DNA from 2 places in the Streptomyces luteogriseus genome. Region 1 is predicted to be linked to the other one. Evidence: riboswitches for the same ligand, from Rfam matches in the RefSeq annotation. Region 1 holds a riboswitch; the other holds the start of a gene.
What was found. Region 1 has a riboswitch for thiamine pyrophosphate ahead of BJ965_RS10680 (thiamine ABC transporter substrate-binding protein). Riboswitches for the same ligand answer to the same signal wherever they lie in the genome.
Positions count from the first base shown of each region.

Region 1 (10,971 bases):
CTTCGGCGGGACCGGCTGCACCTCGCGGCGGGCAACGTTGCGCGTCATGAACGCCCGCAGACCCGAGGGCTGCACCGTCAGCCCGCACACGTCCATGGTCGAGCGGTACGAGAGGAGGAAGCGGCCCCAGGTGACCGGCATGCCGACCAGCGCCCAGTACACGCGCGGGGCGCGTACCTTCGCGTAGCCGAGACCACCGGCACCCGCTACGGCTCCCGTGGCCTCCAGCCATATCGACAGGTCCGTCATGATCAGGCCGCCGGGGTGATCGCGACCGCGCGGAACGAGATGCCGTGGCGCTTCTGGCCGTTGAACTCGTTCTCCCAGTCACGGGCCTTCAAGCCGATCACCTTCACCGGCAGCCCCGGCGCCAGGCCCTCCGGGATACCCGTCTCCGGGATCGTGACCTGGTAGAGGTTGCCCTCCCCCTCGTCCGAGACCAGCAGGCCCACGGTCGACAGGCCCGCACCGGTCTCCCGGTCCACGGCGCGCTCTCCGGTCTTCTGGTTGACAAGCTTCGGCGTCGGGGCGGTGGCCACGAACACAACGGCGGTGGAAACGTCGATCTTGAACGACGGCATGAAGCACTCCCTGAGTCGATGCGTTTGGAGCAGCCCAAAGAAGACCCTCCGGCTCGCAGTCCTAGGACTGCGAGCGACTGAGGAAACAGTGGCACGCAGTCCCAGGACTGTCAACAGTCCTGGGACTGTGTTTGACTGGTTCTCGAAGAGAGGAGTCACGCGATGACGCCCAAGTGGCGAGAGCTGGCGGACAAGCTGGCTGAGCAGATCAAGAGGGGCGAGTACGCACCAGGCCAGCACCTTCCGCAGATCAGGGAGCTAGTCGCAGAGGGTGTGGGCTCAAAGTCCACCGTCCATGCGGCTTACAAGGCTCTTGAGGCCGAGGGCCTGGTGACCTCGTCTCGGGGGCACGGCACCGTCGTACGGCAACAGGTTCCGCTGAAGCGGCTCGGCGTCGCCCGGTACGACAAGGCCAAGTGGCGCGACGGCGACGAGGTCGCGTTCATCGCGGACCGCGTGGCCTCCGGGCGCAGCTATCGCCGGAACGAGCAGTCCCAGACGGTCAGCCTCATCGAAGCCCCGCCAGCAGTCGCAGCCGCGCACGGCCTGCCTGAAGGAGCAGAGGTGTACGCGCGAGCTCGATTGGTGAAGGAAGGCGACCAGCCGACGCACACCCTGACCAGCTACTACCGACCCGAGCATGTCGAGGGCACCAGGCTGGTGGACCCGACACCGGGACCGGCCGGCAAAGGCGGCGGCTTTCGGGTGCTGTACGACGCCGGGTACGAGATCGACCACATGAAGGAGCGGCTCTTCGCCCGGGCCCCCACGTCCGACGAGGCGAAGCTCCTGCAACTACCGCCGGGTGAACCGGTCGTCGAGCTGCATCGGACGACCTACACGGCATCTGGCACAGTGGTCGAGTTCGCCATCGGTGTTCACGCGGCTTCGCGCTTCGCCTGGGAATACGACTTCAAGGTTCCGGACTCAGCGAAGGGCGAGAAGGGGCAGTAATGATCTCGACACAGGCACGGGCCGACGCACGACGCCTGTGGGACTACCACCAGATGGGCCACACCCCGCGGCCGTGCTCTGTCGCGATCGGCCTGGGCAGCCACGACCTGGGTGTGGCCGATACGGCAGTCGATCTGTACAAGCGCGGCATGGCTCCACTGCTTGTGTTCACGGGATCTACCAGCCCCACGACGCGAGAACGCATGCCGAGGGGTGAGGCAGTCCACTACCGCGAGCGGGCTCTTGAACTCGGCGTTCCCAGCTCCGCGGTGCTCGTAGAACAGCACGCTCGCAACACCGGCGAGAACATCCGCTTGTCCAAAGCTCTGCTCGAGGAGGCCGGAGTGGAGGTGTCCTCCGTGCTCCTGATCAGCAAACCGTATGAGGAGAGGCGCTCGTACGCGACGGCGCGCAAGCTCTGGCCGGAGGTCGAGGTGGTTAGCGCCTCGACCCCGATGACGTTCGACAACTACGTCGATTCCATCGGGGATGAACGGCTAGTCATCGACATGCTTGTGGGCGCGCTTCAGCGCTTGCTGATCTACCCGGAGCAAGGGTTCATGATCAGTCAGCCGGTGCCGGAGGACGTACGTCAGGCGTTCGAGCGGCTCTGCCGCGAAGGCTTCACCAGTCGGCTCCTCACCACCAGTGGCAAGGCTTCCACCTGACATCAACTCGGCGCCAGGCAGGCACTCACGCCGCGAGGGATGCCCCTACCCCGACCGGCCACGCCCGAGCTGTTACGAGTTTCTCTACCTCATCAAGCCCCGGCTGCGCTCCGCTCCGCCGGGCGCGCTTCCCGGCTCCGCTCCGGGCGCCGCTCCTGCCTTCGGCTCGCTCCGCCCGGGCTGCGCCGACGCGCGCCCGCATGTGAAACAGGCCGGGCCATGAGTCGAGATCCGCGAGCGCGGCAACGCTCAAAGCATGCCTCCGGCGGGGGCGCTCAGGCTCCGAGATGGCGGGGGCGCCGTTCGCGAGTGCCGGCCGATCGGTGGCGTGCGCGGGGAGCTCCCATCCCGTCTGCCGTCGACCCAGGCAGAGCCGAGCAGACGCGGCCCCTGGCGTCCAGGTCGTTCGTACAGTGGCGCGCTCCACCTGGACGCCAGGGACCACGCCCGCTCCACGGTGTGTGGGTCGACGGCAGACGGGATGGGAGCTGGGGTGAGTGGTGGGGAAGGCAGGTGGGCAAACGAACGCGATGGGCAGCGTCATAGCAATTGCCGAAATGCATGCCTCAGAAAATCATGCGCCCACTCGGCGCCAGCGACGTTAGCTTCGAGCAGGTAACGCCCGTCCCCATTTTCAACCGGAGTCATTTCCCCCTTTCCGGCACCGTAGCGAGCCGTCTCGGTTTTAAGTTTGGACCACCCTGAACGCTCCGAATCAGAGATAAGATCACGGGTTACATCGCCTGAGATCCTGATCTGAAGCGGTCTGTAGGTGTATGTAATGTCGCCGTGGAATTCGCCAAGGTAATCGACATTTTCCATCGGTTGCAAGAGCGGGGAGGTGCCCCGTAAGAACCACCAGGTCACCTCGGCGTAGTCCTCGCAGTTATCCAGGCTCGGTGGCTCAGCTCCGTCATGCTCAACCGCGTTACGCAGCTGCCTCATGCGATGCAGCATCCGCCGACGAATGACTCCCCAGTGGTCCAGGAGACCGAGAGGACCGAGCTGCTTGAACTCCGGGTACTGCTTAAACCCGTATAGCCGATCTAAGTGTTCTAGACGGGTTTGCATGGATCTCTTGAGCGCCAATATGGCGTCAATCCTGTCGTACGCGTTCTGGTGATTCTTGATTCGGTAATCAGCGTGAGCATGCGAGAACTCTGCGAGGTTCTTGAGGGTGATTTCATCTGACGTCATACCTGACCGCCCAGACCCACCCACTTCGCAGCCCGGAAGTGCGGGATCAATCCACCATGGTTGCAACTGTCGCGCCATGATTCACAGGATAGGCATAACGCCAGGCGTGTAGGCAGGGAATTTATCGGTTTCGCCGACTTGCATCCCGGACCCAACGAGGCAAGAGACCTCGGCTGGGCCGTCCCTGGGCCGTGCGAGGCCGACCAACGCTGACAGCCGACGCCCACGGGTGACCACCCCCACCCCACTCTGGCCTGGGCAACCGGAGTTGATCTGCCACACTGGATGGGTTATGCCTGCACCCGGAGAACTCACTTTCGTAGCCCCCCGCGGAGCCAAGAAGCCGCCGCGGCATCTCGCCGATCTCACTCCTGCCGAGCGCAAGGAGGCCGTAGCCGCTGTCGGGGAGAAGCCGTTTCGTGCCAAGCAGCTCTCGCAGCACTACTTCGCGCGGTACGCGCATGATCCGGAGCAGTGGACGGACATTCCGGCCGGTGCCCGGGGGAAGCTGCGGGAGGCGCTGCTGCCCGAGCTGATGACCGTCGTGCGGCACCTGTCGACCGACCAGGGCACCACGCGCAAGACGCTGTGGCGGCTGTTCGACGGGACGCTCGTCGAGTCCGTGCTGATGCGCTACCCGGACCGGGTGACCATGTGCATCAGCTCGCAGGCGGGATGCGGCATGAACTGCCCGTTCTGTGCGACCGGGCAGGCGGGGCTGGACCGGAATCTGTCCACCGCCGAGATCGTGCACCAGATCGTGGACGGCATGCGGGCGCTGCGGGACGGGGAGGTGCCCGGAGGACCGGCTCGGCTCAGCAACATCGTCTTCATGGGCATGGGCGAGCCGCTCGCCAACTACAACCGCGTCGCCGGTGCCATCCGGCGGCTCACCGACCCCGAGCCCGACGGGGTGGGCCTCTCGCAGCGCGGCATCACCGTCTCCACCGTCGGCCTCGTCCCGGCCATCCACCGGTTCTCCGACGAGGGCTTCAAGTGCCGCCTCGCCATCTCGCTGCATGCCCCCGACGACGAGCTGCGCGACACCCTCGTGCCGGTGAACACGCGCTGGAAGGTCCGCGAGGTGCTGGACGCCGGCTTCGAGTACAGCGCCAAGTCGGGGCGGCGGCTGTCCATCGAGTACGCGCTGATCCGGGACATCAACGACCAGGCCTGGCGTGGTGACCGGCTCGGCCGGATGCTCAAGGGCAGGCCCGTGCACGTCAACCTCATCCCGCTGAACCCCACGCCGGGGTCGAAGTGGACCGCCTCCCGGCCCGAGGACGAGAAGGCGTTCGTGGAGGCCATCGCCGCCCATGGTGTGCCGGTGACGATCCGGGACACCCGTGGTCAGGAGATCGACGGGGCGTGTGGTCAGCTCGCGGCCACCGAACGGTAGTCTGACCGTCGTAAGCACATCTTCATATCGGCAACCTCGTATTCGACATCTGCATATTCCGACAGGGGAGCGCCACAGCGCTGAGAGTGCGGCACACGGCCGCAGACCCTCCGAACCTGGCCCAGGTCATTCTGGGTAGGGAGATCGGTCACCACTCGAGCTGTTGCGCCCTGCCCGGGACCCCGGAAGTCCCGGGCAGGGCCGCGTCTTCTCCTGGTCACTCCAGGAGGAATCCAGTGAGCACCACCAAGAAGCGACTGACGGCTGTCGTCGTCGGGCTCGGCATGGCCGGCACGCTCGCCGCGTGCGGATCGTCCGACGGCGGTCAGGGGTCCGGCGACTCCAAGACCGTGACGCTCGTCAGCCACGACTCGTGGGCCGTGTCCAAGGACGTCATCGCGGCCTTCGAGAAGCAGTCCGGCTACAAGGTCGACGTCCTGAAGGACGGCGACGCCGGGCAGGCCGTGAACAAGGCCATCCTGACCAAGGACAACCCGCAGGGCGACGTCTTCTTCGGCGTCGACAACACCCTGCTCTCGAGGGCCCTCGACAACGGCCTGTTCCAGCCGTACGAGCCGAAGGGCTCCGACACGATCAAGGCCGAGTACCGCGTCGACGGGGACCGGCACCGGGTCACGCCCATCGACACCGGCGACATCTGCGTCAACTACGACAAGAAGTACTTCGCCGACCGCGATCTGGAGCCGCCGAAGAGCTTCGACGATCTGGTCAAGCCCCAGTACAAGAACCTGCTGGTCACCGAGAACGCCTCCGCCTCCTCACCCGGCCTCGGCTTCCTGCTCGGCACCGCCGCCGAGTACGGGGACAACGGCTGGGAGGGCTACTGGAAGAAGCTCAAGGCCAACGGTGTGAAGGTCGTCGACGGCTGGGAGCAGGCCTACAACGAGGAGTTCTCCGGCTCCAGCAGCGGCAAGAAGGCCAAGGGCGACCGGCCGCTCGTGGTGTCGTACGCCTCCTCGCCGCCCGCCGAGGTGCTGTACACCAAGCCGAAGCCCACCACCGCCCCGACCGGGGTCGCCGAGGGCACCTGCTTCCGGCAGGTCGAGTACGCCGGGCTGCTCGGCAACGCCAGGAACAGCAAGGGTGGCAAGGCCCTCCTCGACTTCCTCATCGGCAAGAGGTTCCAGGAGGACATGCCGCTCAACATGTTCGTTTACCCGGTGACCGAGGGCGCCCAGGTGCCGCCGGACTTCGTGAAGTACGGGCCGCAGGTGAAGGACCCCGAGACCATGGACCCGGCGAAGATCGCCGACCACCGTGACCAGTGGGTCAAGTCGTGGACCTCACTCGTACTGAAGTAGCCGCCCGGCGGCGGGGCGCGGCGGCGCGGTTCGGTCTGCTGGCCGCGCCCGTCGTGTTCTTCGCGGTCTTCTTCGCCTACCCCGTCGCCGCGATCGTCGCGCGCGGCCTCAAGACCGACGGGGCGTGGCATTTCGGGCGGATCGGGGAGGTGCTCGCGCAGTCCGACGTCCGGCACGTCCTGTGGTTCACCACCTGGCAGGCGCTGGTCTCCACCGCGCTCACCCTGCTCGTCGCGCTCCCCGGCGCGTACGTCTTCGCGCGCTTCGACTTCCCGGGCAAGCAGGTCCTGCGGGCGGTCGTCACCGTCCCGTTCGTGCTGCCGACGGTCGTCGTCGGTACGGCGTTCCTGGCGATGGTCGGCCGGGGCGGGCTGCTCGACGAGCTGTGGGGCGTACGCCTGGACACCACGGTGTGGGCGATCCTGCTCGCGCATGTCTTCTTCAACTACGCGGTCGTCGTCCGGACCGTCGGCGGGCTCTGGGCGCAGCTCGACCCGCGGCAGGAGGAGGCCGCGCGGATGCTCGGGGCGTCCCAGCTGAAGGCCTGGCGGCAGGTCACCCTGCCCGCCCTCGGCCCGGCCGTGGCCGCCGCCGCACTCATGGTCTTCCTGTTCACCTTCACCTCCTTCGGTGTCGTGCAGATCCTCGGCGGGCCCACGTTCTCCACCCTGGAGGTGGAGATCTACCGGCAGACCTCGGAGATCTTCGATCTGTCCACCGCGGCCGTGCTGACGCTGATCCAGTTCGCGGCGGTGGGCGCGATCCTCGCGGTGCACGCCTGGACCGTGCGGCGGCGGGAGACCGCGCTGCGGCTGGTGGACGCGTCCGTGACCGCGCGCCGGCCACGCGGAGCGGGGCAGTGGACGCTGCTGGGCGGCGTGCTCCTCACCATCGCCGTGCTGCTGGTGCTGCCGCTGGCCGTGCTGGTGCAGCGGTCCCTGGACGCGCCGGGCCTCGGCTACTACCGGGCGCTGACCAGCGAGGACGGGGGAGTGTTCCTGGTCCCGCCGATCGAGGCGATCGGCAACTCCCTGTCGTACGCCGTCGCCGCCACCCTCATCGCCGTGCTGATCGGCGGGCTCGCCGCGGTGGCGCTCACCCGCCGGGACGCCGGGCGGCTCGTGCGCGGCTTCGACGCGCTGCTGATGCTGCCGCTCGGGGTGTCCGCGGTGACCGTCGGCTTCGGGTTCCTGATCTCCCTCGACGAGCCGCCGCTGGATCTGCGGTCCTCGTGGATCCTGGTGCCGCTCGCACAGGCGCTGGTGGGTGTGCCGTTCGTCGTCCGGACCATGCTGCCCGTGCTGCGGGCGGTGGACGTGCGGCTGCGGGAGGCGGCCTCGGTGCTCGGTGCCTCGCCCTGGCGGGTGTGGCGGGAGGTGGACCTGCCGATGGTGCGGCGGGCGCTGCTGATCGCGGCCGGGTTCGCCTTCGCCGTGTCGCTCGGGGAGTTCGGGGCGACGGTGTTCATCGCACGGCCCGACCGGCCGACGCTGCCGGTGGCCGTCGCCCGGCTGCTCGGTCGGCCCGGTGACCTCAACTACGGCCAGGCGATGGCCCTTTCGACGATTCTGATGGTGGTGTGCGCTGTGGCCCTGCTGGTGCTGGAGAGGCTGCGCACGGACCGGACGGGGGAGTTCTGATGCTGTTGGCCCTGCGGGACGCGACGGTCCGTTTCGGCGGCCGGGCTGTACTGGACGCCGTCGATCTGGAGGTCGCCGAGCACGAGATCGTGTGCGTGCTCGGACCCAGCGGCAGCGGCAAGTCGACCCTGCTGCGGGCGGTGGCCGGCCTGCAACCCCTGAACTCCGGGAGGGTGATGCTCGACGGGCGCGACCAGGCGGGCCTGCCGGCGCACCGGCGCGGTATCGGGCTGATGTTCCAGGACCACCAGCTGTTCCCGCAGCGGGACGTGGGCGGCAACGTGGCCTTCGGGTTGCGGATGCACGGCGAGCCGAAGCGGCGACAGGCCGAGCGGGTGCGGGAGTTGCTGGACCTCGTGGGGCTGCCGGGCGCGGGCCGACGGGCCGTCGCCGCGTTGTCCGGCGGGGAGCAGCAGCGGGTGGCGCTGGCCCGGGCCCTCGCGCCGAGCCCCCGGCTGCTGATGCTGGACGAGCCGCTGGGACAGCTCGACCGGTCGCTGCGGGAGCGGCTGGTCGTCGAACTGAAGCAACTGTTCAGGCGGTTGGGCACGACCGTGCTCGCCGTGACGCATGACCAGGGGGAGGCCTTCGCGCTGGCCGACCGGGTCGTGGTGATGCGGGACGGGCGGATCGCCCAGTCCGGTACGCCCCTCGAGGTGTGGCAGCGGCCCGCCGACGCGTTCGTCGCCCGCTTCCTGGGCTTCGAGAACGTGGTCGAGGCGACGGTGGGGACCGAGGCAGCGGACACGCCGTGGGGCAAGGTGCCGGTGCCGGAGGACGCACCGCAGGGCACCCGGACCCTGCTGGTGCGGCCCGCCGGGGTGCGCCTGGTGCCCGCCGACGTGGGCCTGCGCTGCACCGTGGCCGCGCGCACCTTCAGGGGCACCCATGTCACCGTGCACCTCCAGCCCCCGGACGCCCCGCGCCTGGAGGCGGCCTGTGTGCTGCGGGACGCGCCGGAGACCGGGGACGAGGTCGGAGTGGAGTTCGACGCGGCCGAAATCGTGGTGCTCGGCTGATCGTCCGCCGCCTAGGGTGCGGGGTATGACGCCGCTACTCGCGCACGACCGTTACTGCGACGAAATCGCCCACCAGGTCGGCCTGTTGAGGTCCGTGGTGACCTCCGGTGCCGACCTGTCGGGCACGGTGCCGACCTGCCCGGAGTGGTCCCTGGAGGACCTCGTACGGCACATGGGCGGTGCCCTGCGCTGGGTGGAGCTCATGGTGCGCACCCGGGCCGAGGAGGAGGTGCCGGAGGAGCGGGTGCCGGGTGCGGCCGGGCCCGGGGCGCGGGGGGACGCGGCCGCGCTGGACGCATGGCTGGCGGAGAGCGGAGAGCAACTCGTCGCCGCACTGCGGGAGGCCGGGCCGGACACGAAGGTGTGGGGCTGGGCCGGAATACTCAACGCCGGGTTCTGGGCCCGCAGGGTGACGCACGAGATCACCGTGCACCGCGCGGACGCCACGCTCGCGGCCGGGCTGCCCTACGAGGTCGCGCCCGAGGTGGCCGCCGACGCGCTCGACGAGTGGCTGCAGATCGTGGAGTACGTGCAGCGGACGGTGCCGCACGACGCGGCGGGGGAACTGCGCGGCCCCGGCCGCAGCATCCACCTGCACGCCACCGACACCGGGCCGGAGGTGAACGCCGAGTGGCTCGTCGAACTCACCGAGGACGGCGTCGCCTGGCGCCGGGGTCACGAGAAGGCCACCGTGGCCCTGCGCGGGCCGCTCACCTCCGTCCTGCTGGCGTTCTACCGCCGGCTGCCGCTGGACGCACCGGAGCTGGAGGTGCTGGGCGAGCGCCAGTTGCTGGAGTTCTGGCTGGAGCGGGCGACGTTCGGCTGAGACGGGGCCATGGCCCGCCCCTTGGTGGAGGAGGGGCTGAGGCGAGCGTGGCCCGCCCCCCTGGTGGGGGAGGGGCTGAGACGGGACGTGGCCCGCCCCCTGGTGGGGGACGGGCCACGGCACGCTGTGCGCGGGTGTCAGCTGTCGCTGTTCGCCCCGCGGCGGCGCATGCCGAAGAACACCGCGCCGCCACCGACGACGACCAGGGCCGCCGCGATGCCGGCGATGAGGCCGGTGTTGGAGTTGGCGCCGGTCTCGGCGAGGTTGGAGTCACCGGCCGGGGCGGGGGCGTTGGCAGCCGGCGAGGTGCTCTGGCTCTCCGACGGCTCCGGGGCGGGGGTCTCGGTCTCCTCCGCCGGCTTGGACGGGGAGGCCGACGGGGTCGGCGTCGCCGGGGGAGTCGAAGCCGGGGGCTCCTCCTCCTTCTTGCAGGCCGTGGCCGGGGTGACGAGGTTCGGCTTGATGTCCGCGTCCACGTAGCGGGCGGCCTTGACGTGGATGCGGTACTCGGCGTTCGGCTCCCAGTCCTCGGTGAAGGTGATGGTGGTGCCTTCGCGCGAGCCCTTGACCACCTGCGTGCCGACCTTCTTCGCGTCGGCGCCGTTGTTCTGCAGGTACACGGTGACCGTGGCCGGGATGCCGGCGGGGTCGACATCGGTGACGGAGATGACGCCCTTGTCACCATCGCACTTCGCCTCGGCGGAGAACTCGCTGATGTCGCAGGCGAGCGCGTTGCCCGCGGTACCGAGCGCGAGCGCGGCCGAGGCGGAGACGACACCGAGGACGCGCACGGCACGTGCGCGGCGGGATACGGACAGAACTGCCACGTTTGTCCTTTACAGGATTGCTAAAGCGGGGGGCTGAGGCAGTGTTGACTGGACATCAGCACTACCGTGAGGCTCACAGGTCTATAAGCGCCGCATAAGTAGTGTCAACGCATATGCAGGTTGCAAGCACTTGCTTTGCCTTCTTATTAACCGCCGAGACGTTTCAGGGCCTCCGGCGCCTCCTCGATCCGGTCAACCAGCGCGATCCGGGCCTCCATCGAGCGCCCCGCGGCCAGCGACCGGAGCAGCGGCCACGCGGGCAGCTTCTCCGTCCAGTGCACGCGGTTCACCAGCACCATCGGCGTCGGCTCGCCGCGCGACCCGTAGTAGTTGGGCGTGGCGTTGTCGAAGATCTCCTGTACGGTCCCGGCGGCGCCCGGCAGGAACACCACACCCGCGTTGGACCGGGCCAGCAGGCCGTCCTCGCGGGTGGCGTTGGCGAAGTACTTGGCGATGTGGGAGGCGAAGGCGTTCGGCGGCTCGTGGCCGTAGAACCAGGTCGGGATGCCCACCGAGCGGCCGCCCTGCGGCCAGCGGG
Region 1 is NZ_JACHMS010000001.1:2,470,348-2,481,318, reverse strand. It holds gene BJ965_RS10710 (FtsK/SpoIIIE domain-containing protein) at 1-249, opposite strand, end outside; gene BJ965_RS10705 (SCO3933 family regulatory protein) at 252-581, opposite strand; gene BJ965_RS10700 (GntR family transcriptional regulator) at 744-1,535, shown strand; gene BJ965_RS10695 (YdcF family protein) at 1,535-2,203, shown strand; gene BJ965_RS10690 (hypothetical protein) at 2,744-3,478, opposite strand; gene rlmN (23S rRNA (adenine(2503)-C(2))-methyltransferase RlmN) at 3,693-4,799, shown strand; TPP riboswitch at 4,853-4,959, shown strand; gene BJ965_RS10680 (thiamine ABC transporter substrate-binding protein) at 5,036-6,121, shown strand; gene BJ965_RS10675 (ABC transporter permease) at 6,160-7,761, shown strand; gene BJ965_RS10670 (ABC transporter ATP-binding protein) at 7,761-8,780, shown strand; gene BJ965_RS10665 (maleylpyruvate isomerase family mycothiol-dependent enzyme) at 8,806-9,606, shown strand; gene BJ965_RS10660 (LAETG motif-containing sortase-dependent surface protein) at 9,744-10,433, opposite strand; gene BJ965_RS10655 (LOG family protein) at 10,580-10,971, opposite strand, start outside.

Region 2 (10,971 bases), 3.9 Mb from region 1:
GACGTCCCGGGGTTCCCCGTTGACGGAGATGTTCATGCGGGCTGCTCCGAGAGTGCGGTGGCGGGAGTGAAGCGCTTCGGCGTGAAGGGGCGGGCCTCCTCGGGGAGTTCGCCCGTCGCCAGGACGTGCGCCATGGCGTCGCCGGTCACGGGCGTGAGCAGGACGCCGTTGCGGTAGTGGCCGGTGGCCAGCAGCAGCCCCTCCAGACCGGTCGGGCCCAGCAGCGGCGCGTTGTCGGGGGAGCCGGGCCGCAGCCCGGCCCGGGTCTCGGTGAGCGGCAGCTCGGTGATGCCCGGGACCAGCTCGTGCGCGTCCCGCAGCAGCTCGTACACGCCGCCCGCGGTCACCGTGGTGTCCCAGCCCAGCTCCTCGCTGGTCGCCCCGACGACGAGCTCGCCGCTCGCGCGCGGCACCAGATAGACATGGCTGCCGCGCACCACCGCGCGCACGGTCCGGCTCAGGAACGGCCCGTGCCGCCGTGGCATGGTCAGCCGCAGGACCTGCCCCTTCACCGGCCGCACGGGAGGCAGCACGTCCTGCGGGACACCCGCGAGCCGCCCGCTGAGACTGCCCCCGGCGAGCACCACCTGCCCGGCGGCCGCCTCGGTCCCGTCGGCCAGGACGACACCCGTGGCCCGGTCCCGGACGACGGTCAGCCGCTCCGCCCACGTCCGGTGGAAGACCACGCCCGCCCGCTCGCAGGCGGCGACCAGCGCCCCGGCCAGCCGCCGTGGGTCGATCTGGTGATCACCGTCGACCCGCAGCCCGCCGCGCACGCCCGGCGCGAGCATCGGCTCCAGGCGCCGGCACTCGCGCCCCGACAGCCATTGCGACTCCAGGCCCGACTGCTGCTGCAGGGCGTGCAGTTCGCGCAGGTGGGCCCGGTCGTCGGCGTCCAGGGCCACGGCGAGTGTGCCGCAGCGGCGGTAGCCGAGGTCCTGGCCGGTCAGCTCGGTGAGCTCGGCGGCGAAGTCCGGGTAGCGGCGGGCCGAGGCGAGGTTCAGGCCGAGCAGGGTCTGCTCGCCGTAGTGCAGTTCCGTGACGGCGGCCAGCATGCCGGCCGCCACCTGTGCGGCTCCGCCGCCGGGCTCCGGGTCCACGACGGCGGTGACGAACCCGCGTTGCGCGGCCCGCCAGGCCGTGACCAGGCCGATGATCCCGCCCCCGATGACCAGGACGTCCGACGATGCGGACACGGATGTGGACGTAGGCGACATGGGCGTCCAGCCCCTCCCTTCGCCGGCATGACCCGGATCAGGTTCGTACGGTCGGAGGCCGCCAGCCTCCCTCTCAGCCCGGTGCGTCCGGGCTCCCGCGAGTGCTTTACGTTGGCCACCCTAGCCCGATGCCGTACGCCGCAGTAAGGGAGCCTCCGTCCATGGCCCGATCCCTCGACGGTCTCGTCCTCGCCCCGGTCACCGACCAGGCACCGGGTCAGGTGGGCACCCGCACCCGGTTCACCTACCACGAGCGGCAGGGCGAGATCTGGGCCGAGTACACGGGCGGCGACGTCGTACGCGGGCATCTCGTGGGTACCCGGGAGGGTGACCGCCTGGACTTCCGGTACGTCCAGCTCAAGCGGGACGGGACCACGTCCTCGGGGCACTGCGTCTCGACGGTCGTGGAGCTGCCCGACGGGCGGGTGCGGCTGGAGGAGACCTGGGAGTGGGAGTCCCAGCGGGGCGACGGCACGAGCGTTGTGGAGCAGGTCACGGCGCATGAGGACTGACTGACAATTCGTCAGGTGTCTATGGTGATCAGGTGAGCGAGCAGACGCAGGAACCAGGTTCGTCCGCGCCGCGGCGCGTCGTCGTGGCGGGCGCGGGCATGGCCGGGGTGCAGACCGCCGTCGCCCTGCGCGAGCTGGGCTTCACCGGCGACGTGATCCTGATCGGAGCCGAACCCCACCAGCCCTACGACCGGCCCCCGTTGTCCAAGGCCGTCCTGCTCGGCAAGTCCGAGGGCTCCGCCTTCGACGTCGACTTCGAAGCACTCGCCATCGAACTGCGGCTCGGCTGCGAGGTGCTGGGCCTGCGCCCGGCCGACCACGAGCTCGACACCGAGGACGGGCCCGTGCCCTACGACGTCCTGGTCGTCGCGACCGGCGCCGAACCGGTCCGGCTGCCGGGCGCGGAGGGCGTGCCCGGCGTGCATCTGCTGCGCACCCTGGACGACGCCGAGCGGCTGCGGCCCGTGCTCGCCCGGCGGCACGACATCGTGGCCGTCGGCGCGGGCTGGATCGGCGCCGAGTTCGCCACGGCCGCGCGCGAGGCGGGCTGCGCGGTGACGGTCGTCGAGGCCGCCGAACGGCCGCTCGCCGGGGCGCTGCCCGCCGAGGTCGCCGCCCCGATGGCCGGCTGGTACGCCGACGCGGGCGCGGTCCTGCGGACGCACGCGCGCGTGGAGCACGTCGAGCCCGGAGCCGTTCTCCTGGACGACGGATCGCGGCTGCCCGCGGACGCGGTGGTCGTCGGCATCGGCGCCCGCCCCGCGACGGCCTGGCTGGCCGATTCCGGGATCGAGCTGGGCACCCACGGCGAGATCGTGGCCGACGAGCATCTGCGCTCCACCGTGCCGGACGTGTACGCGGTCGGCGACTGCGCCTCCTTCCCTTCCGGGCGCTACGGCGAGCGTCTGCTGGTCCACCACTGGGACAACGCCCTCCAGGGGCCGCGCACGGTGGCCGTGAACATCGTCGGCCGCGCCGCGGGGGAGGCACCGGCGGTGTACGACCCGGTGCCGTACTTCTGGTCCGAGCAGTTCGGGCGGTTCGTCCAGTACGCCGGGCACCACGCGGCAGCGGACACGACCCTGTGGCGGGGCGACCCCTCCGGACCGGCCTGGACGGTGTGCTGGCTGCGCGGGGAACGGCTGGTCGCGCTGCTGGCGGTGGGCCGTCCCCGGGATCTGGCGCAGGGCCGCCGTCTGATCGAGTCGGGCGCCGCGATGAACCCGGTACTGCTGACGGATTCGGCCAGGCCCCTGAAGGCGGCCACGGCGTAGGCGCCGGGCCGTCGCGAGGCCGCCGGACGCAGCTGCCGGGCGGGGATGCGTCCGCCCGGCCGGACCGAGCCGACTTCCGACTGTCAGTGGGAGATGGCAGGCTGGTTTCCGTGACCGAGATTGACGCAAAGATCGATGCTCTCGTCCCCGCCTGGCTCACCCTCCCCGACATCGCCGAACAGTTCGGCGTCGAGGTGACGCGTGTGCGGCAGCTGGTCAAGGACGGCCAGCTCATCGCCGTACGCCGAGGTGAGAACCGCGCGCTGCACGTCCCTGCCGCCTTCATCGACGGGGACAAGGTCGTCAAGGGCCTGTCCGGGACCCTGACGCTCCTGCGGGACGACGGCTTCACGGACGAAGAGATGCTGGAGTGGCTCTTCACCCCGGACGACAGCCTGCCCGGCACCCCCGCGCAGGCGCTCAGCGAGAACCGCGGCACGGAGGTGAAGCGCCGCGCCCAGGCGCTCGCGGTCTGACCCGGCCGCGACGGGAGACAACCGTCCGGCGCCATGGGTGCGGGGGCCGGACCTGAACGACCGCCCGAGTGGGGGCCGTGGCCCGCGGGGTCACGGCCCGGGGGTGACCCGCGCCCGTTCCGCCCGGGCTCACGCGGGCCCGGGGCGGGCGTAAGGTGCCCGAGGCGCTCGCGGCGGGACGGGAACACTCCCGTGTCGCCCGCCCGGCGGCCACATGCTCCGGCATCCGGGAGCCGCTCACCCCGCAGCCGGGTGTTCCGGCACCCCGGAGGCGCCGACCCGCGGGCGTCGCGCCCGCCGCACGACACCGACACCGACACCCTGGGGGACACGCATGACCGGCACCGCAGCCGCCACCGCACGGGCCCGGCTCGCCGACGCCCGGGTCTACCTCTGCACCGACGCGCGCAAGCGGCAGGGCGACCTCGCGGACTTCCTCGACGCCGTACTGTCCGGCGGCGTCGACATCGTGCAGCTGCGGGACAAGGGCATGGAGGCCGGCGAGGAGCTGGAACACCTGGCCGTGTTCGCCGAGGCCTGTGCCCGGCACGGCAAGCTGCTCGCGGTCAACGACCGGGCGGACGTCGCCCACGCCGCCGGCGCCGACGTCCTGCACCTCGGCCAGGGTGACCTCCCGGTCCCCGCGGCCCGCGCGATCCTCGGCGACGAGGTCCTGATCGGCCGCTCCACGCACGCCGAGTCCGAGGCCGCCGCGGCCGCCGTCCAGCAGGGCCTGGACTACTTCTGCACCGGCCCGTGCTGGCCGACCCCCACCAAGCCCGGCCGCCACGCCCCCGGCCTGGACCTCGTCCGGTACACCGCCGGTCTCGGCACCGGCCGCCCCTGGTTCGCGATCGGCGGCATCGACCTCGGCACCCTCGACCAGGTCCTGGAAGCCGGTGCCCGGCGCGTGGTCGTCGTACGGGCGATCACCGAGGCCGACGACCCGGGGGCCGCCGCGGCGGAGTTCGCGAAGCGGCTGCGGGAGGCGTAGCCACGACGGTTTGTCCAAGGGATGGACAACAAGCGGACAATCCGGGCAAATGTCAGCCCCCGGTTGGGGGACCGACCGCCCCTGGCTAACCTGCCGGTATGGCCCTCGGCACCGCATCCATCAGGTCGGACCACGCTCGCACCGTCCGCGACATGCTCGCGGACGGCAAGACGACGTACTCGTTCGAGTTCTACGCGCCCAAGACCCCGAAGGGCGAGCGGAACCTGTGGAACGCGCTCCGCCGGGTCGAGGCCGTGGCGCCCGACTTCGTCTCCGTGACCTACGGAGCGGGGGGTTCCACCCGCGCGGGCACCGTCAAGGCGACCGAGGCGATCGCCTCCGACACCACCCTCACCCCGATCGCCCACCTCACCGCGGTCGACCACTCGGTGGCCGACCTGCGCAACATCATCGGCCAGTACGCCGACGCCGGGATCCGCAACATGCTCGCCCTGCGCGGCGACCCGCCCGGCGACCCGATGGGCGACTGGGTGCCGCACCCCCGGGGCCTGGCCTACGCCGCCGAACTCGTCGAGCTGATCAAGGCCTCCGGCGACTTCTGCGTGGGCGTCGCCGCCTTCCCGGCGATGCATCCGCGCTCCGCCGACTGGGACGCCGACGTCCGCCACTTCGTCGACAAGTGCCGGGCGGGCGCGGACTACGCCATCACGCAGATGTTCTTCCAGCCGGAGGACTACCTCCGGCTGCGCGACCGGGTCTCGGCCGCCGGCTGTGACACCCCGATCATTCCCGAGGTCATGCCGATCGCGAGCGTGAAGACGCTGGAGCGGATCGGGTCGCTCACCAACGCCGCGTTCCCTCCTGTCCTGAAAGAGCGGATCCTCACAGCAAAAGACGATCCGGCCGCTGTACGCTCCATTGGGATCGAATTCGCCACGGAGTTCTGTGCGCGGCTGCTCGCCGAGGGCGTGCCCGGCTTGCACTTCATCACGCTCAACAACTCCACCGCGACACTCGAGATCTACGAGAACCTGGGCCTGCACCACTCACCGCAGGCCTAGACCGTTCGCACCGGTATACGACACACTGCGTAACGGCCACTGGGAGAGGGGCGTACATGGGCTGGGCGGTCCTCTACATCGCGTTCGGCATCGTCGCGCTGTGGCTGCTGGGCGAGGTGCTGCTGCAGTACAAGGCGCGGCTGCGCTGGCGCCTGCTGGCCTTCGCCGGGTTCCTCGGCGTCGTCGTCGGTGTCCTGATTCCGTCGGTCGTCGTGATCGGACTGGGCGCGGCCGCCTTCGCGGTCGGGCAGACGTACGTCACCCTGTCGTTCCGCAGCGGCTTCGCGGCCGGCTGGGCGATGAACGCGCCCGCGCTGGGTGGCAGCAAACGCCGCCGCGGTGAGCGCGGCCGCCAGGAGCCGACCCTCGAGGTCTCCGGCCTCGAGGCCGAGGGCGGCTACGGCGAGGAGGCCGGCGCCTACCGTCGCGACCCGGGCGCATACGGCCAGGACGACGACTACGACCGCGACGACGTCTTCACCCCCGCCCGCCCCGTTCACGATCCGACGGCCGCCGAGACCACGGCCGTCTACGAGCCGCAGCCCATGCCCGACGACACGGGCTCCTACGGCGTCTACGACACCAACGGGTACCAGGCCGCGGGGCAGCAGGCCCAGGACCAGTACGCGGCCCAGACGGCCGACCAGTCCTACTCCTACGACTACTCCGGCTACGGCCAGCAGCAGGGGTACGACGCCACGGGCCAGCAGCAGTACGCCGCCTACTCCGACCCGTACATCGGCTCCTCGAACTACGGCCAGGGCTCTTACGACACCACGTACGGTGACCAGCAGTACTACGGCCAGCAGGGCTACACCCAGGACCAGTACGCCGGCACCTACGGCGGCGAGACCACCCCGCCCGGCGGGGTGTGGGTCCCGCAGCAGCGCAACACCGACGAGTACGGGCAGGAACTGCCGCCGGAGCAGCCGTACCCGTACCAGGGCGGCGGGCAGCAGCCGCAGGGGAACGGCCTCGACGAGCAGTACCGTTTCTGAAGCCTGAATCCCGCCGGGGCGGCGCGCTCACTGCGAGCCGCGGAACTCCGGCCCCTCCACGATCAGTCCCGCGACCAGCGCGCCCGACATGCCCGCGTGCGGCAGTCCGCCGCCGGGGTGGGCCCAGCCGCCCACGGTGAACAGACCCGGCATCCGTGTGCCGTTGGACGGATGCAGCAGCCTTCCGCCGGCCGCCGCCAGGGCCGGCACGGGCACCGCCCCGCCCTCAGCGCCCGTCGCGTCCGCGATGTCGGCCGGGGTGCGCACCTCATGCCAGAGGAGGCGGTCGCGCAGGCCGGGCACGGCGCGTCCGGCGGCGGTGATCATGTGGTCGACGAGCCCGTCGTGCGGCCCGCCGGGCCGTGCGGGCACCACCGTCGTGAGGGTGACCGCCTCATGATCGGCCGGGGCCGTGCGCGGGTCGTCGGGCCGCAGCACGGTCACCGTGGGACGGGGAGGTCCGGCCGCCGTACCGAACAGGGCGCCCAACTCGGCCTCGCGGTCCTGGCTGTGGATCACCGTGCGGTGCGCCGTGCCCTCGGGCCGGGCGCCGCGCAGGGCCAGCAGTACGGTCAGCCGGGCCGTCGTCGCGGCCTGCGGCGGCACCTCGCCCTCACCCCGTACGACGCTGCCCGCCGTCAGCCGGGCCAGGATGCCGGGCGCCACCCCGGCCACCACGAAGTCCGCCTCCGCGACCGACCCGTCGGCGAGCTCCACCCCCGACGCCCGGCCGTCCTTCTCCAGCACACCGGTGACGTCGGCGCCGAATCGAAACTCGACCTTCCGGGCCACACACCGCTCGTACACCGCCCGCGCCAGCTCGCGCAGGCCGCCGCGCACGTACCAGGTGCCGAAGGCGTGCTCCATGTACGGCAGCACGACCGCGCTCGCCGGGGTGACCCGCGGATCCAGGCCGTGGCCGAGGGCGTGGCTCTCCAGCAGTGCCGTGAGCCGGGGATCGCCCAGCTCCCAGGCGCCGATCTCGGTGAGGGTGGCGGCCCGGCGGGTGCGCAGCAGCCGCTTGTGCGGCACCGACGGGTAGGGCTCGCGCTCGGCCAGCACCTGCCAGTTCGGCCACAGCGGCTCCTCCAGCAGCGGACGGCGGGTCCGGTCCCAGGCCTCCCGGGCCCGGACCAGGAAGTCGCCCCAGCGCTGCCCGGCACCCGCGCCCAGCGCCTCGTCCAGGGCGGTCACGACGCCCGCGCGGGAGGCGTTCGGCAGCGACACCTGCGTGCCGTCCGCGAAGACGTGCCGGGACGACGGGTCGACCTGGACCAGCTCGACGCAGGACTCCAGCGGCTCCTTGCCGGTCTTGACGAACAGGTCGCGGTAGACGGCCGGCAGCGGCAGCAGGCCGGGGCCCGTGTCGAAGGAGAACCCCTCGCGCTCGAAGCGGCGCAGCGCTCCGCCGTATGTGTCCGTCCGCTCGTACACCGCCACCCGGTGGCCCGCGACGGCCAGCCGGGCGGCGGCCGTCAGCGCGCCCATCCCGGCGCCGATCACCGCAATCCGTGCCATGCCGGCGACTTTATCGGCCGCCACCGACAACCTCGGCCCGCGGCCTCCGAGTACGGGCACGGAGGCGATCGTGACCAGGCGGCGACGGAGCGTTGTGGGGTCCCGTGCGCAAGCCTGAGTACACGTACCTAGCCGGGGAGTTGAGTACGCGCACGGATGGGGGGCGACCTGCGCGCACGAGAGAGTGGAGGCACGGAGAGGGGCACGGCTCCGGCACCGGCGACACGGGGCGCCGGAACGGAGCCGGCCCACGATCCGCTCCTTCCGCCGGCGGTGTCGGCGGGAGCGAGGCACGGGGGAAACCGGGGGACGACCGAACGGGGGTCGTGCGGGGGGACGCACGGGGGAGCACGAGAAGGCGCCGGTTCGAGGTGGCCCGCGGGGGACGCGGCCACACGGGACCGGCGCCTTCGCATGTGCGGCGCGGTTCCGCTCAGCGGCAGCCGCTGACCCGCCCCTGGAGGAGCCGGGACAGTGCCGCGTGGACGTCGTCCAGGGAGCGTTCCGCCTGGAAGGACTTCCAGTCGAGAGCGGCTACCAGGACCATGCCGACCAGCGCGGACGCCGTCAGCGGGATGTCGATCTCCTCGCTGAACTCACCGCCCGCGACGCCGTCGCGCAGCACGTCCTCCACGACCGCGACGACCTGCTGCCGGACCACCATCAGCGTGGACTGCCAGGCCCGGTTGGTGCGCCACAGCTCGGCCACGTACAGCTGGGTGAAGGCCGGGTAGCGGTCGATGAAGACCAGCCCCGCCCGGATCATCGCGTCCAGGGCGTCGACCTTGCCGCCGCCCTCCCGCGCGGTGCGGTCGGCCGCTTCCCGCAGGGAGGCGGCCAGTAGACCCACTCCGTGCCGCAGCAGTTCCTCGAAGAGGACGGACTTGCTCGCGAAGTTGTAGTAGACCGTGCCCTTCGCGACCCCGGCTCGCTCGGCGATCTCGTCCACGGTCGTGGCGGAGAACCCCTGCTCGGCGATGAGCGTGACGGCCGCCTCGTAGAGCTTCTGCCGGGTGGCCTCGCGGCGCGTGCTGCCGCCCGACGCGGCACTGCTGCTTTCCATGGTCCTGATTGTCACAGGAAGCTTTCCGGGGGACGTGCCGGTGGGGCTCACAGGCTCAGCTCCGGGTGCAGCCGGTCCAGCGTCCACACCTGGCGCCGGCGGGCCGCCACGGCGGTCAGCGCGAGGGCGCCGGCGGTGAACGCCGTCAGCACCACGCACGCGTGCCACACCGGTTCGAGTCCACCGCCGGTGATGAGCCGCCTGAGGGCCTCGACGACGTAGCTCATCGGCAGGAACGGGTGCAGGGCGTTGAAGAACCCGGGGCTGGTCTGGACGGGGTACGTGCCGCCCGCCGAGGTCAGCTGGAGCATCAGCAGCGCGAGGACGAGGATCCGGCCCGCCGCCCCGAAGCGCGCGTTCAGCCACTGCACGATCGCCGCGAAGCAGGCCGTCACCAGGAACAGGAATCCCACCGTCCCGGCCGCTCGCGCCATCTGAAGGCCGACCGCCCAGTGCAGCACCGACATCAGCGCCACGGTCTGCAGCACCCCGATCGCCACCACCGGCAGCCAGCCCGCCAGCGCGATCCGCCACGCCGAGGCGCCCGCGGCGAGCGCGCGCCGGTTCATGGGCGCGATCAGCATGTACGCCACCATCGCGCCCACCCACAGGGACAGCGGGATGAAGTACGGGGCGAAGCCGGTGCCGTAGTTGGGCGCCTTGTGCATGTCGTGCGAGGCGAGCCGCACGGGGTCGGCCATGACCTCGGTGCGCCGGTCGCGGTCCTGCGCGTCGTAGTCGGGGATCTTCTCCGCCCCGTCGTGCAGTCCGCCGGCGAGCTTCCCGGAGCCGTCGACGAGCTTGTAGATGCCGCCGTTGAGGTCGTCGGCGCCCGTCTTCAGCTTGCCGACGCCCTTGTCCAGGTCGACGGCGCCGGTCTTGGCCGTGCCGATCCCCTTGTGCAGCTTCTTCGCGCCCGCGGCGACCTCGGCCGCCCCGTCGTTCAGCTTGTTGATCTCCTTGACGGCGTCGGCGAGGTCCTCGGAGAGGTGCGGTGCGCGGTTCGCGAGGGCCTGGGACTGCTTCTGCAGGGTGGCGAGGTTCTTGTCGAGCTTGTCCAGGTCGCCGTCCTGGTCCGCGATCAGCGTGTTCAGGTCGTCCGCGATGAGGGTCACGTCGGCGGCGGCGTCCTTGGCCTTCTTCAGGTCGGAGCAGGCCGCGTCGGGCAGGACGGGATCGTCGCAGCGCCGGGCGTAGACGTCGGTCAGCGTGCCGGACGCTGCGCGGGCGCCCTTGGCGGCGGTCGGGGCCCTCTTCACCAGGGTGTCCAGGTGCTTGCGGATCACCCCGGAGGAGTCGGCGACCAACTGCGCGGTGTCACCGATGGTCTTCTCGTTGCCCTTCAGGAAGGGGCCGACCTTGTCGGCGGTGCCGTTGACCCGGTCGGCGAGCTTCTGCGTGCCCTCGGCGACCTGCTTGGAGCCGTCCTCCAGGTCGCCCGCGCCGGTGTGGAGCTTCTTCAGGCCCGTGGAGAGCTTGCCGCTGCCGTCCTTGGCGTCCTTCAGGCCGTCGGCGAGGTCCTTGGACCCCTTCTCGGCCTTGCCGATGCCGCCGTTGAGCCGGTCGGCGCCCTTCGCCGCCTTCACGGTCTTGCCGTGGATGTCGGAGAACGACACGAAGATCTTGTCCAGGAAGGACCGGGACGTCTTCGTGGACGCCGCCTGCCGCACCTCGCCGAAGACCGTCCGGGAGATCTGCCCGACGATGTAGTTGTTCGCGTCGTTCGTGCGCACCTGGAGGGCGCCGGTCTCCGGGGTGTTCCCGGAGCTGGAGGCGATCCGCTCGCTGAAGTCGGCGGGCAGGGTGAGCGACAGGTAGTAGCTGCCGTCCTCGACGCCTCTGCGGGCCTCGTCGGCGCTCACCTCCTGCCAGTCGAAGGTCTTGCTGTCGTGCAGGC
Region 2 is NZ_JACHMS010000001.1:6,395,858-6,406,828, forward strand. It holds gene thiS (sulfur carrier protein ThiS) at 1-36, opposite strand, end outside; gene thiO (glycine oxidase ThiO) at 33-1,217, opposite strand; TPP riboswitch at 1,215-1,326, opposite strand; gene BJ965_RS28470 (hypothetical protein) at 1,379-1,729, shown strand; gene BJ965_RS28475 (NAD(P)/FAD-dependent oxidoreductase) at 1,762-3,003, shown strand; gene BJ965_RS28480 (Rv2175c family DNA-binding protein) at 3,114-3,479, shown strand; gene thiE (thiamine phosphate synthase) at 3,814-4,473, shown strand; gene metF (methylenetetrahydrofolate reductase [NAD(P)H]) at 4,572-5,495, shown strand; gene BJ965_RS28495 (SCO2102 family sporulation regulator) at 5,552-6,493, shown strand; gene BJ965_RS28500 (phytoene desaturase family protein) at 6,521-8,011, opposite strand; gene BJ965_RS28505 (TetR/AcrR family transcriptional regulator) at 8,445-9,074, opposite strand; gene BJ965_RS28510 (YhgE/Pip domain-containing protein) at 9,122-10,971, opposite strand, start outside.
Region 2: it holds a riboswitch for thiamine pyrophosphate, as region 1 does, so the genes downstream of both, thiO (glycine oxidase ThiO) here and BJ965_RS10680 (thiamine ABC transporter substrate-binding protein) in region 1, are expected to answer to the same signal.